2 linked regions of the Tistrella bauzanensis genome follow. The protein of the gene in region 2 binds, or shares a complex with, the protein of the main gene of each other region. Links are inferred from orthologs where the notes say so. Each region holds a gene or a part of one and is shown on either strand. Other genes may lie near its edges. The genes, in order: IEW15_RS10980 and eno.

The links.
Region 1: the proteins of eno (region 2) and IEW15_RS10980 are in contact, whole or in part, in a solved structure (PDB 2FYM), measured with the Escherichia coli proteins. The link is inferred for Tistrella bauzanensis from one-to-one orthologs.

The regions. Positions count from the first base shown.
Region 1 is NZ_BMDZ01000022.1:42,625-50,411, reverse strand. Bases 2,081-6,146 are described here. They hold IEW15_RS10980 (Rne/Rng family ribonuclease), read left to right. Parts: upstream 2,081-2,430; coding sequence 2,431-5,946; downstream 5,947-6,146. Other genes in these bases: IEW15_RS10975 (pyridoxal phosphate-dependent aminotransferase), read right to left, coding at 6,062-6,146. Also shown: IEW15_RS10985 (N-acetylmuramoyl-L-alanine amidase), read right to left, coding at 70-1,347; more of IEW15_RS10975, read right to left, coding at 6,147-7,231; IEW15_RS10970 (gamma-glutamyltransferase), read right to left, coding at 7,411-7,787. UniProt on the Escherichia coli protein: Endoribonuclease that plays a central role in RNA processing and decay. Required for the maturation of 5S and 16S rRNAs and the majority of tRNAs. Also involved in the degradation of most mRNAs.
Region 2 is NZ_BMDZ01000007.1:1,337-7,895, reverse strand. What follows is about bases 1-2,838. They hold eno (phosphopyruvate hydratase), read left to right. Parts: upstream 1-693; coding sequence 694-1,983; downstream 1,984-2,838. Other genes in these bases: IEW15_RS04715 (PAS domain-containing protein), read right to left, coding at 2,145-2,714; kdsA (3-deoxy-8-phosphooctulonate synthase), read left to right, coding at 1-549. In the rest of the region: IEW15_RS04710 (FkbM family methyltransferase), read left to right, coding at 2,870-3,712; IEW15_RS04705 (glycoside hydrolase family 18 protein), read right to left, coding at 3,788-4,837; IEW15_RS04700 (undecaprenyl-phosphate glucose phosphotransferase), read right to left, coding at 4,855-6,291; IEW15_RS04695 (lipopolysaccharide biosynthesis protein), read right to left, coding at 6,362-6,559. UniProt on the Escherichia coli protein: Catalyzes the reversible conversion of 2-phosphoglycerate (2-PG) into phosphoenolpyruvate (PEP). It is essential for the degradation of carbohydrates via glycolysis.

The sequences.
Region 1 (7,787 bases), on a different replicon or contig from region 2:
GGCGTCGTCCAGCCGATGCGTGGGTCGCCCTCCGGCCATCTGGCCCCTGACCGCCGCGGGCGCCGCAGATCAGAGCCGGCTCCAGGTCTGCTCGGCCGCGAAGAACTGATCGACGGCAGACACCATGCCGCGCACCAGTCGCGACCGGTGCGACGGATCCTGAAGCACCTTTTCATCCTGCCGGTTCGACAGGAAGCCGGTTTCGATCAGCACCGACGGCATGTCGGGCGCCTTCAGCACCGCAAACCCGGCCGACCGGACCGGCTTGCGCAGCAATTCCGTATGCGGTTGAACCTGACCGATGATATGGCCGGCAAAGCGGGCGGAGAGGTTCATGGTCTCACGCCGCGCAAGATCGATCAGGATCGATGTCACCTCGGCGCTTTCCGTCGACAGGTCGACGCCGGCGATCAGATCGGCCTTGTTCTCGCTGTCGGCCAGTTCGGCGGCAACGCCGTCCGAGGCGCGTTCGGACAGGGTATAGATCGAGAGCCCCCGGGTGCGGGGATTGCCCACCGAGTCCGCATGGATCGAGATGAACAGCTCGGCATCGGCGGCCCGTGCGATCGACACCCGGTCGCGCAGGCGGATGAAAATATCGCGGTCACGTGTCAGTACCGGCTTGTAGCGGCCGGTCTTTTCCAGTTCCACGGCCAGTGCCTTGGCGAAGGCGAGCGTGATCGACTTTTCCTGAACGCCGGAAATGCCGATCGCACCCGGATCGATGCCGCCATGGCCGGCGTCGATGGCGACCACCCGACGGCCGTCGGCGCGCTGACGCGGCTTCACCGCATCGGGCAGCGCCGGCGCGGCGCTCAAGGTCTGCGACGCGGCCGAGGGTGAGGCCGCGGCAACCTTGGTGCCGTCGAAGCGGTCCTCGGGCTCGCCCTTCAGCGTCGCTTTCGCGAAGGCCTGGGGCGTGGTGCGTGACAGGTCGACCACGAAGCGCGGCGGCATGCCGTCCTGGGCCGGCAATACGAACATGGCGTCGATCTGTGACGGCTGGGTCAGATCCAGCACCATGCGATAGACACCGGGCTCGAACAATCCCACCCGATATCGCGCGATCAGGCCTGCGCCGTCATTCTCGCCGCGGTCCAGGATCTGCCAGTCGAGGCCACGGAAATCGATCACCACCCGGTCGGGACCGGAGAGGGTGAAGGCCCGGAAATCCACCCGCCGGTCCAGATCGATCGCCAGGCGGGTCTTATCCGGGTGCAGGCCGAAGCGCAGGCCCGTCGCTCGTGCCACATCGGCGGCACCGGCCTCGGCCACGCCGGTACCCGGCAGGATGACCCCGCTCAGGCACAGCAGCGACAACAGAACCAGCGACATCAGCCTGCGCACGATCCGGCCCATATCCGCGCCGCCACGGCCGGCACAAGGCGGCCGCGCCGGAGAGGCTGCGGGGCGAAGGAGGTGTGTGCAGACGGCAGGCGACGACATGTGACGGCTCCACGAGGCGTCCGGCGGCATATCACGGACCGGCGCAAAAGCCGCCCGCGGACGGGCGATCCGAATGGGCGGCAGCGCGGGTGACTCATTTGCTTATAGGCGCAACTCGCTCAATCTTTCAATGTGTTTATCTGCGTTGTTGGCACTTGGCATTAAGTATGTGGCTGGCGTGTTACGCAGCATCCGGTCACCGGCCAGGCCGGCTGAACGGGGCCGCCGCATCACATGACCGTCGACATGCGCTTGCCCTGTCGCCTGATTGCAACAGCGCGATTGTGGAAGGGCTGCGACCTGTTCTATAGTGCGCGCGCCTGGAACGGTCTGGTGATCGACGGGCTCCGCGCTTTTGTGTGGAGCCCAGGTTGTGACCCGGGGCGGTGCAGGACGGAATTCCGTATGGCTGGTGGATGAGGACCGGGTCACGTCCAATGGGCGATCCCCAAGGCCTCCCAGGCTCTGGATGAGCGCCCCGGCCGACGGTTGAACCCGCCGCAAGGCCAGGATGACGGCAACCGCTGACGTGCCCGCCCGCAACTTCGGACGGCACAGCCGGCCGGGATCCACGACTTCCTGACGAGGTGGCGGAGGACCGTGGTGAACCGCAATTTGGCGGTGGGCCCGGCCCGACGACTAAGGAACGGTCATGAACGACGCGCGCGATTTCGCGCACAGCGTCGGCCGCGCGGACCACGAGGCGTCCCCCGATGCCACATCTGTCTGAGCGCCCGTCGTCCAGCCCCCGAGGGCTTGCCTGCTGCCGATTTTTCGGCGGTACGGATATCGTCGTCCTGATGCCGTTTCCCATCCTCACGACACCGGTCCTGACCGTGCCGCCTGCCGCCGCTGCCGATACCGGCATCCGGGCCGCAGACGGCCGCTGGCCTGCGCGTCGTTCCTCCACATCCTGCCCGACGGATCGGCGCCGCCTCAGACCGGCCGGCGCCCGTCGTGGTCATATCCGGAGTTCCACGCTCGATGACGAAGCGTATGCTGATCGACGCGAACCACCCCGAAGAGATGCGGGTGGTCGTCACAAACGGCAATCGGCTTGAAGAATTCGATTTCGAAACGTCGACCAAGAAGCAGCTGAAGGGGAATATCTATCTCGCCAAGGTGACCCGCGTCGAACCCTCGCTTCAGGCAGCGTTCGTCGATTATGGCGGAAACCGCAACGGGTTCCTGGCATTCAGCGAAATCCATCCCGATTATTTCCAGATCCCGGTCGCCGACCGCGAGGCGCTGGTGCGCGAGGTTGAAAAGGCTGCGCGCGAGGACGCCGAGCGCGACGCCAAGGCCGATGCCGCCGAGGGGCCCGAGATCGAGGAAGTCGGCGGATCGGATGTCGACGACATCGCCGCCGGCGGCGCGAGCCGCCGCCGCATGCAGCCGCATCGCCAGTACAAGATCCAGGAAGTCATCAAGAAGCGGCAGCTGATCCTGGTCCAGGTAGCCAAGGAAGAGCGCGGCACCAAGGGAGCCGCCCTCACCAGCTATATCTCGCTGGCCGGGCGCTATTGCGTGCTGATGCCGAACACCGCCAATGGCGGCGGCATCTCGCGCAAGATTTCCGACGCCCGCACCCGCAAGAAGCTGCGCGAGACCCTGGCCGAGCTGGGTGCGCCGTCGGGCATGAGCGTGGTGCTGCGCACCGCCGGCGCCGAGCGCACCAAAACCGAGATCAAGCGCGACTATGAATATCTGTCGCGGCTGTGGGATGACATCCGCGAGCGCACTTTGTCGTCGCGCGCGCCGGCCCTGATTTATGAAGAGGCCGACATCATCAAGCGGTCGATCCGCGATATCTATACCAACGACATCGACGAACTGATGGTCGAGGGTACGGAAGGCTATCGCGCCGCCAAGGAATTCATGCGGATGCTGATGCCCAGCCGGGCGCGGCTGGTGAAGCTGTACAGCGACCGGATTCCGCTGTTCCACCGCTTCCAGATCGAAACCCAGCTGGCATCGATGCACAGCGCGATCGTCCGGCTGCCGGCAGGCGGCTACGTGGTGATCAACCAGACGGAAGCGCTGGTCGCGATCGACGTCAATTCGGGCCGCTCCACGCGTGAGCGCAACATCGAAGAGACCGCGCTGAAGACCAATCTGGAGGCCGCCGAAGAGGTGGCCCGCCAGTTGCGCCTGCGCGATCTGGCCGGCCTGATCGTCATCGACTTCATCGACATGGACGACCGCAAGAACAACCGTGCGGTCGAACGGCGCCTGAAGGATGCGATGAAGGCCGATCGTGCCCGCATCCAGCTTGGCCGGATCAGCGGCTTCGGTCTGCTGGAACTGTCGCGCCAGCGCCTGCGGCCGTCGCTGATCGAGGCCAGCACCATGCAGTGCCCGCATTGCGGCGGCACCGGCCTGGTCCGCTCGGTCGAAAGCACCGCCCTCGCCGCTCTGCGTGCGGTCGAGGAGGAAGGCATCCGCGAGCGCACCGACGAGCTGGTGCTGCGCGTGCCGACCGAGGTGGCTCTGTACATCTTCAATCATAAGCGCGAGATGCTGGCGGATATCGAGGACCGCTATCTGTTCCGCGTGCTGGTGGAAGCCGCCGACAACCTGACCCCGCCGACGCCGTATGAACTGGAGCGCACGAAACAGCGCAAGGAAGGCGAAATCCCCGAGCGCGCCGAGCGGCCCGACCGGCCGCTGACCGCCCAGTCGTCTGCCGCCGCCGCCGATGCCGCGCGTATCGCCGCCGAGGATGCCGAGGACGAGGCCGCCGCGGCCGCACTGGAAGAGATCGAGGCCGCGGAGGCCGCGGCCGAGGCCGCAGCGGAAGCCGCAGCCGCGGCACCGGCCGAAAGCCGCGCGCCCGTCGAGGCAGAGCCCGAGGCTGAGGCCGATACCAATGGCGACGACGAGCGGGCGCGCCGCAAGCGCCGTCGCCGGTCGCGCCGGCGGAAGCGCCGTGACGACGAGACCGGCAGCAGTGAGTCCGCCGATACCGGCGCCGATGATGACGACGAGGACGAGGACGACGACCGCGCCGACATCGACGTCGACGTCGAGACCGAGACCGCCGAAAGCAGCGGAACCAGTGCTGCCGACGATGAGACCGCCGACGAGCGCGCACAGCGCGGCGAGGACGAGGGTAACCGCCGTCGTCGTCGGCGCCGGCGGCGGCGCCCCACAAATGGTGAGGCCCGTGCGACCGATACCGGCGAGGATGCCGGAGACGACGCCGACGAGGCTGACACCGCCGTGACGCCGGCCGTCGCTGATGCGGAAGCCGAGGTCGCGGTCGCCGAGACCGCCGTGGCCGAGGCGCCGGTCGCCAGCACCGAGGCGATGGATGCCGCCGCGCCGGATGGCCCGGCTGGTGAGCCGGATCGTGCCGCGGAGGAGGCCCACGCTGAGGAGGCCTATGCCGAGGAGGGGCGCGCCGAAGAAGGCCGCAACCGCCGTCGCCGTCGTCGGCGGCGTCCGCTCGGCACCGATGCGGTGACTGATGCGGAAGCCGAGGTGGTGGGTGCCGTGGCCGCCACCGGGCGCCCGACGGGCGTGACGGTGATCGAGGTGCCCATGCCGGAGATGCCGACACCGGAGGCATCGACGCCGGCGGAGGCCGCCGTCGCCGATGAGGCGCCTGCGGTCGAGGCGCCGGCTGCCGAGATACCGGCAACCGAGGCACCTGTCGCCGAGGCGGCGGTCTCCGAGGACGCCGCCGAGGCGGTGAGCGAGGCGCTGGCGCCGGACGTGGTTGACGCCGAAGCGGTTGAAGCCGCGCCGGTTGAAGCCGAAGCGGTTGAAGCGGAGACGGTCGCCGAGGCCGCGCCGGCAAAGCCGCGTCGGCGCCGCAAGGTCGCGGAGCCGGCTGCCGCCGAGGCCACGGAGGCCACGCCGGCACCGCGCCGTCGCCGCAAGGCAACGGAGGCTGCGGAAACCGCCGAGGCTGAAGCGCCTGCCGCCGCCCCGAAGCGGAAGCGGGCCACGAAGGCCGATGCCACCAAGACCGCGGCGAAGGCCACCACCAAACCGGCTGCCACCCGCCGCCGCACCAAGGCCACCGAAACTGCCGAGCTCGTCGCCACCGACGACGCCACGGCAGCCAGGCCGCGCCGTCGGCGCAAGGTCGCCGATGCCGCAGTGGTCGGGGCCCTGCCCGCCGAAATGACGGTGATCAGTGGTCCCGATGCCGCAGTGCCGGCGGTCGAGGCGCCCGAAGGTGCCGCCCCGGTGATCGATGGTCCGCTGGCGCATGCGCCGGCCGACAGCCAGATCACCGAGGCTGCGTCTGGCGATGTGGCGACTGGCGAGGGGGCGTCTGGCGAGGGGGCATCCGCCGAGGTGTCGCCTGATCAGTCCGCCACCGAAGGCGACCGCGATGCCGCCGAAGCTGACGATGCGCAGGCGCCAGCCCCGCATCCGGCCGGCGACGCGCCGGTGGCCGAGGCGGCGGTTGTGCCGCCGGCCGACACCGCGGCCAAGACGGCGGCGCGCCCGCGCCGCGGCTGGTGGGCGGCCCGCGACCGCGGCTGATGCCGCGATCCTGACCGTTGCACGCAACGAACAAGGGGCTGCCGGATCACGCCGGCAGCCCCTTTTCCTATCCTGACGCCGGGGTGCGTGAACGCACCCGGCATAGCCTGATCGGTCAGGCAACCTTGCCGACGCCGAAGCTGCGGCGCATCCAGCCGTCCAGCCGGTCAACCACCTGCACCATGTCGTCAGTGCTGCCGGCAAAGGCCATGCGCAGATAGTGATGGCCCTTGAATGGATCGAAATCGATGCCCGGCGTGGCGGCAATGCCGGCTTCATGCAGCATCCGGCGGCAGAAGGCGGTGCTGTCCATGCTGTAATCCGAAATGTCGGCCCAGACATAGAAGGCGCCGTCGATGGGTGCGATGCGCGTGAAACCCACGCCCGGCAGCCCCTCCAGCAGCACGCGCCGGTTCTCGGCATAGCGCTTCACCGCGATCTCGGCCTCGTCATAGCCATCGAAGGCCGCAGTCGCCGCGATCTGAGAGAGAGCCGAGGGCGACAGGAAGAAATTCTGGGCCAGTTTCTCGGCGGTGCGCGCCATGTCGTCCGGCAACACCATCCAGCCCATGCGCCATCCGGTCATGGCGAAATATTTCGAGAAGCTGTTCACCACGATCGGCGCCTGTGAGTAATTCAGCGCCGAACGGGTGGCCGCGCCATAAGTGAGGCCGTGATAGATTTCATCGGAGATCAGGGTGATACCCTTGGCCTCGCAATAGCGGACCAGAGTTTCCAGTTCCTCGGGCTTCAGGGTGGTGCTGGTCGGGTTGGACGGGCTGGCGACGATCAGGCCGTCGATCGGCTTGTCCAGCGCCTCCAGATGGGCGACCGTCGGCTGAAACCGGCTCTCGGGCCCGGTCTCGATCGACACCACCTCGATATTCAGCGCCTTCAGGACATTGCGGTATGACGTATAGCCCGGCTCCGCCATCGCCACCCGCGCGCCGGCATCGAAGGCCGCAAGGAAGGCGATGGTGAAACAGCCGGAGGCACCATGGGTGATGACGATCCGCTCGATCGGCAGATCGACCCCATACCACGCGCGGTAATGATCGGCGATCCGCCGCCGCAGCGCCGGCTGACCGGCACCTTCGGTATAGCCGAAGGCCGGCCCGTCGAGGGCGCGACGGGCGGCTTCCAGGGCCGGGCGCGGCGCACCGGTCGATGGTTGCCCCACCTCCATATGGATGATGTGGCGACCCTGGGCTTCCAGCGCATTTGCCTCCGCCAGAACTTCGAGGGCGTGGAATGGCGGGATCTGCGACCGGCGCGAGACGGGCATTTGTCGGTTGTCCTTGGACTGCGGCACGACATCCGGCCCGCCTGCCGGGCATCGATGGCAGGCTGACCGGGCGGATGCATCGGGATGGTGTCCGCGATGATAGGAAACAGGTGCTCCCGCATCAAACAAAACCACAGGTTATATCTGATGCGGGAAACATGGCCCCTCAGGGCAGGCGATCAGCGGATGGCGAGGCCCGGCGAGGCCGGCGACACCAGCGCATTGCAGCGCTGATCGCTCGACGGGATGCCGTTGGCGCAGGCCGCGGCGCTGACATCGGCACCCGCGCTGCCAGCGGCGGCAACTGCCTGATCCAGCGCCTCGCCGCCATAGAAGTTACCGACCAGCTTTGACATCGCCGGCACGGCACCTGTACCGGTAGTGGCCGCCGCCATATAGGGTTTGCGGATGTTCTCGTTGATCGCCAGCACCGCGGCACCCGATGCCAATGCACCGGCATCGGCGGGCCGGGCGGCGATGATGCCGGTGTCGTCGCCCATCCGGCCGATGCCGAAGGCGGCCCCTTGCGTGAAGGTGCAGGCAACGGCGACACCGA
Region 2 (6,559 bases):
CTGCCGGAACAATGCGCCATGGCGGCCGAGGCAGTCGACGTGCTCCAGATCCCGGCATTTCTGTGCCGTCAGACCGACCTTCTGGTCGCCGCAGCCGAGACCGGCCGGGTGGTCAACGTCAAGAAGGGCCAGTTTCTGGCCCCATGGGACATGGCCAATGTGGTCGCCAAGCTGGATGCCGCCGGCAACGGCAATGTCATGCTGACCGAGCGTGGCGCCAGCTTCGGTTATAATACGCTGGTGACCGATTATCGCGGCCTGCCGGTGATGGCCCGCACCGGCTGCCCGATCGTGTTCGACGCCACCCATTCGGTTCAGCAGCCGGGCGGCCTGGGCGGCCGCAGCGGCGGCCAGCGTGAATTCGTGCCGGTGCTGGCACGGGCGGCGGCGGCGGTGGGTGTTGCCGCGATCTTTGCCGAGACCCATCCCGACCCCGACAAGGCGCCCAGCGACGGCCCGAACATGGTGCCGCTGAAGGCCCTGCCGGCCATGGTGGAAGACTGGATGGCATTCGACGCCCTGGCCAAGGCCCGGCGACTGGTCGTCTGACCTGCCGCATCACCGCACCGACGCCGCAGTGTCACCTGATCCCGTTACACTGCCCATCATGCCGGGCTTCCTGCCATGATCCGGCCGATCCCCGGCCCCGCACTGCCCCCGAAGCCTTGCCTTGAACGGAGAGCGAGACATCTCATGACTGCCATTGTCGATATTCGTGCCCGCGAGATCCTGGACAGCCGCGGTAATCCGACCGTCGAGGTCGATGTCGAGCTGGAGAGCGGCGCCATCGGCCGCGCCGCCGTGCCGAGCGGGGCGTCCACCGGCATCCGCGAAGCGGTGGAGAAGCGCGACGGCGATGCCAGCCGCTATCTGGGCAAGGGCGTCGAGCAGGCCGTCGACGCAGTGATGGGCGAGATTTCCGATGAGTTGATCGGCTATGACGGCGAGGACCAGATCGGTATCGACCATGCGCTGATCGAGCTGGACGGCACCGAGAACAAAGAGCGCCTGGGCGCCAATGCCATTCTCGGCGTCAGCCTTGCTACGGCGCGCGCCGCGGCCGAGGAGGCCGGCTGGCCGCTGTTCCGCTATGTCGGCGGCGTGATGGCACATACCCTGCCAGTCCCGATGATGAATATCATCAATGGTGGCGCCCATGCCGACAACCCGATCGACATCCAGGAATTCATGATCATGCCGGTGGCGGCGGAGAGCATCGGCGATGCGATCCGCACCGGCGCCGAGATCTTCCATCATCTGAAGAAGCAGCTGTCGGCGGCCGGCCACAACACCAATGTCGGCGACGAGGGCGGCTTCGCGCCCAATCTGGGCAGCAATGCCGAGGCGATCGACTTCATCATGAAGGCGATCGAAGCCGCGGGTTACACGCCCGGCGACGACGTGATGCTGGCACTGGATGCCGCATCGTCGGAATTCTTCAAGGATGGCAAATATCATCTGGACGGCGAGGGCCGCGTGCTCGGCGCCGACGAGATGGTGCGCTTCTACGAGGATCTGGTCGGCCGCTATCCGATCGTGTCGATCGAGGACGGTATGGCGGAAGGCGACTGGGACGGCTGGGCGGCCCTGACCCGCGCGATCGGTGACAAGGTGCAGCTGGTCGGCGACGATCTGTTCGTCACCAACCCGGCGATCCTGGCCGAAGGCATCGAGAAGGGCGTCGCCAACTCGATCCTGATCAAGGTCAACCAGATCGGCACCCTGACCGAGACCCTGCGCGCCGTCGAGATGGCTCATCGTGCCGGCTATACCGCGGTGATGTCGCATCGCTCGGGCGAAACCGAGGACACCACCATCGCCGATCTGGCGGTTGCCACCAATTGTGGCCAGATCAAGACCGGCTCGCTGTCGCGGTCGGACCGGCTGGCAAAGTACAACCAGCTGATCCGGATCGAGGAAATCCTGGGCGATACCGGTTATTACGCCGGGCGCGGGGCGCTGAAGGCGCTGGCCCGCCGCTGAGCGGCAGGCAGGCGAGACTTAAGGCGAGACAATGGAAAGCCGGCTGGAGCGATGTCTTCAGCCGGCTTTTTCACGGGCCGGACCCGGCCGTGGCCTCGACACGACAGGTCCGGCCCGGCACCCGGCGGTCCCTGTCCCGACACAACCGTGCGTGGCGCCGCTCACGGCACGTCGGGTTTGTCCTCAATGTCGGGTTCGTCCCCGACCACATGGATTTCCGGGGCACGTGCGGTGGCGGGCCCATCGAGAACCAGAGTGATGGTGGCGAGCCAGCGTGGCATATCATCCAGGCCGGCCAATGGCGCGATCAGCCATTCCGCACTGCGCCATTCCCCGCGCGGCCATGTGGCACGGTCGATGCCCCACAGCACCACGCCGTCATCAATGGCGCGGGCATAGGTCTTCGCGACCACTTGCCAGCGATCGCCATAGAGATCGGGGCCGACAATCCTGCCGGTGGCATCGCGTCCGGCCAGAGTCACAATGGTGCTGCCGACATAGCGGTGCACGAACTGGCCGTCGGCCAGGCGCTCCAGAATGACCATCATGGGCAGCAGGCGCGGCCTGGCGATCAGGATATCGAAATCACGCCGCAGTGGCATGGGACGCCCATGTCTGCAGGCGCGCCAATAAGTGATCAGGCTGTCAATGCGCGGGTCACGGCGCCTGTCCGAACGGGCTGGCGTTGACGGGCCGGAAGCTGAGGGACAAACGGGAGCATCACCAGTCATCCCCCGATCATCAGCGCTGCCGTCCGGATGTGCAAGAGGCTCGTCATTGCAGGCGCCATGTTACCGGGCCTGTAAGTCGGTGATCCCTTGCCGATGGGTTCCATGTTATCCTGACACCTCTGTTTCAGCACTCTCGCAGCCGGGAGCACGTAGGATTGGCCGGTCTTAAAGCGATCATCGAACGTCGAATGCCGCGGCTTTATGCGCGGTTGATCGATCTCCGTGACCGGATGGCGCCGGATTATGGCGAGATGGAGCTGGCCCTTGTGCCGCTGCTGGCCGAAGCCGATGCGGATGCCTATGATATCGGTGCCAATCACGGGTCCTATACCGCGCCGATGCTGCATACGGCGGGTCGGGTGGTGGCTTTCGAGCCCAACCCGACGCTTGGCACCGTATTGAAAACACGCTTCGGCCGCGAATTGCGGGAGGGCAAGCTGGTGCTGATGGCCATGGCGCTGGGCGACGCCGATGGCGAAGCCGTGCTCCATGTGCCTGAGGCGGGCTCCGGCCTGGCCTCGATCAAGGCCGATGCGGTGGAGAGTGTCGCGACGCCGGCCATGCTTCACATCACTGTGGCGATCCGCCGCCTGGATGATCTGGCGGTCGAGATCGGTCGCAATCGGCGGGTGGCCTTCATCAAGATCGACGTCGAGGGTTTTGAGGGCACGGTGCTGCGCGGCGGCCTCGCCACCCTGCGCGAACAGCGACCAAGCCTGCTGATCGAGGCGGAGGAACGCCATACCCCAGGCACATTGGCCGATCTGCAGGCCATGTTGGGCCCGATCGGCTATCGCGGCCTGTATCTGCGCGATGGCCGTCTGCACGACATGACCGGCTTCGATATCGCCCGCCTTCAGGATCGCTCGGCCCTGAATGCCGATGGCACCCGGCGTCTGCCCGATCGGGTCTATGTCAACAACTTCATCTTCATCGCCCGGCCGGAACCACTTGCCCGGCTGGAAGCGACCTATGGGCCCGTAACCACCACAGGCTGAACGGGCGACCACAGGCTGAACGGCTCAGGGCAATTCCATGAGGACGGCCCGCACGGACACTGTGCCACCCGCGCCTCAGCAGGTTTCGCCGCCAAATCCCTCGCACACGGCCTGAAGCATCATCATGCCGCTGGGGCTGGACGGGTCACCGCCACCCGGCGGCGTGCCCAACATGCCATAGATCATGATGCCCGCCAGGTCGCGGGCGGCGATTCGCGCGGCGAGGTCACGGATGCCCGCCATATCCGGTACGGTCTGTCCGGTGGGGTCGGGCGGCACGATCAGCCCCAGCGCAAGCGGACCATCCCAGATCGCACGATAGGCATCGAAGGCACGTTCCGGCTGAAAGGCGGGGCCGCCCGCATAGGCCATGATCGAGACCATATCGACGGCGGCAGCCGCCTCGCGGTCGCGGCCCAGCCACAGCATCGATCCGGTGTGAGGGCTGGGTGGCCGGTCGTTCAGGAAGTCGCCGGTACCATAGGCGCCGGTGCTCCAGGCCGGCACCGCCAGCATCATCGGACGCGGCAGGGCGGCGCGGGTCTGGGCGATCAGCCGCGTCCATGTGGTGTCGGTCAGGCAGACGACGGTCGGTCCACGGCGAGCCTCGGCCGACTGGCATCCCGGGTCGGCCGGTTCGTAGTCCAGATCGATGCCGTCTGCGCCCAGGTCACGGACAAGCCGCGCCAGCGCCGCCGGATCGTAGAGCGACCAGCCTGTCATATAACCGGAGCCGCCGACCGAGATCAGCACCCGGATTGAGGGCGCGCGCGTCTTCAGGGCAGCGATCGCCTCTGCCAGAACCTGTCCCGACACCGGCACCTGAATGCCGGTGCCGTCCAGCTCCAGATCCCCCCGATACACCAGATCCGGCTTAGCAAAGCCGATCGCCAGCACATCGACATGGGCGGGTGTGGCGGCAAGCAGGGTGTCCGGGCCGGATACCCCCGGCAGTTCGGACCAGCTTTCATAATAGGCCATGGAAAACGGCGTCGGCAGCGGCACGCGCGGCTCGGCCGCGCCGGCCGGCACCGACATGACCGGTGCCAGCGCCAGCATCGACGCCAGCGCCATGGCGGCGCAGGCCGACCGTGGTTGCCGGTCTCGTCCTGTCTGCCTGTCCATGCGCCACCTCCTCGCGATCAGAACACGTCGCGGCCGGCCATGCCGCCGAACAGCGTGCGGACCATGATCCGGATGTCGAACCACAGCGTCCAGTTCTCGATGTATTGCAGGTCCAGTTCAACGCCCCGTTTGGCCTTGTCCGCATCGTGGATGCCGCCGCGCATGCCGTTGATCTGCCCCCAGCCGGTGATGCCGGGCTTCACGCGGTGACGGGCGGCATATTCCTGGACCGTCTCGAAATAGGTTCGCTCGCCGACCAGCATGTTGGGAACATGGGCGCGGGGGCCCACCACCGACATCTCCCCCCGCAGCACGTTGAACAACTGCGGCAGTTCATCGATGCTGGTCCGCCGGATGAACCGGCCGATGCGGGTGATGCGCGGATTGTCGAGCGGCGTGCCGCGTGAGCCGTCATCGGTTGGATCGACCGTCATCGACCTGAACTTGAACATGTCGAAATCGCGGCCGTTGAATCCGACCCGGCGTTGCCGGAACAGGATCGGTCCGGGGCTGTCGACCTTGACCATGATCGCCACCGTCAGCAGCAATGGCGACAGCAGGGCGATGGCGGTCCCGGCGACGATATAGTCCAGAATGCTCTTCAGGATCGCGTCGGAGCCCTTCAGCGGGCGGCGCGCGACCTGAAGGAAGGGCAGGCCGCCGACGCTGAACAGCCGGGCCCCGCGTAGATTGATCCAGTCGGCCTCGATCGGCAGCAGCACGTCGGCCGGGATCGAGCACAGTTTGCGCATCATCTCGGCGATGCGCTGGCCGGCGCGCCAGGGCAGGGCGATGATCACCACATCCACCCGCTCCTGCCGGGCGCGCTTGACCAGATCGTCGACCCCATGGGTGACGGTCAGCCCGGCGATCTCGACGGCACGCCGCGTCGCCCGGTCGTCGAACACGCCGATCAACTCGTACAAGTCGCGATGTCCGGGGGCCGCAAGATAGCGGATCGCGGCCTCGCCTTCTTCACCGGCACCGATGACGGCCACCCGCCGCTTCAGCGCGCCGCGGGTTTCCATGCCGGCCACCATCAGCCGGGCGACCGCGCGTCCGGTCATCTGCAACACCAGGGCGCCCAGCGCGAAGGCTGCCAGCCAGCTCTCAACGATGCTGTCGGGGAGGAAGACGACCGCGAACAGGCCGGTGACCGCCGTGGCGATGATCAGCGCCAGCACCACATCCACGACCTGTCCGCGCAGGCTGCGATACCGCTCCCAGCGATACACCCGGCGGGATTCGTTGATCTGCACCAGCGGGATCACCGCCAGAACGCCCAGCAGAAGAGATTGCGCCCAGGTGATATCCGTCAGGGTCGCTTCCGACAGCGGTCGGGCCAGCACCGCCGCCACCAGCAGCGTCAGGGCATCGACTGTCTTGACCGCCCGGTTCACCAGCCCGAAGGTCACATTGCGTACGCGTGGCGTAATGCTCTCGGATGTCGTCATGCGCGCCTGTAATCGGGTCGGGGGGCGGATCGGAAGCGCCGGGCGGGGAAGGGTCGCGCGAAATCCGGCATCAGCCGGTCCGCGCCGTGAGGAATGGCCGCAGGCGGGATGGCATCGGCAGTGCCGCCAGCGGACGGGCTGCCGGCAGCAGCCAGCGCACGACCATGGCGGTGCCGATGCCGCCCTGTGCCGTGGCAACGGCCGTCGCGATGGCCGCGCCGACGGCGCCTCCGAGCGGAATGAACACCAGGGACAATAGCAGAACCAT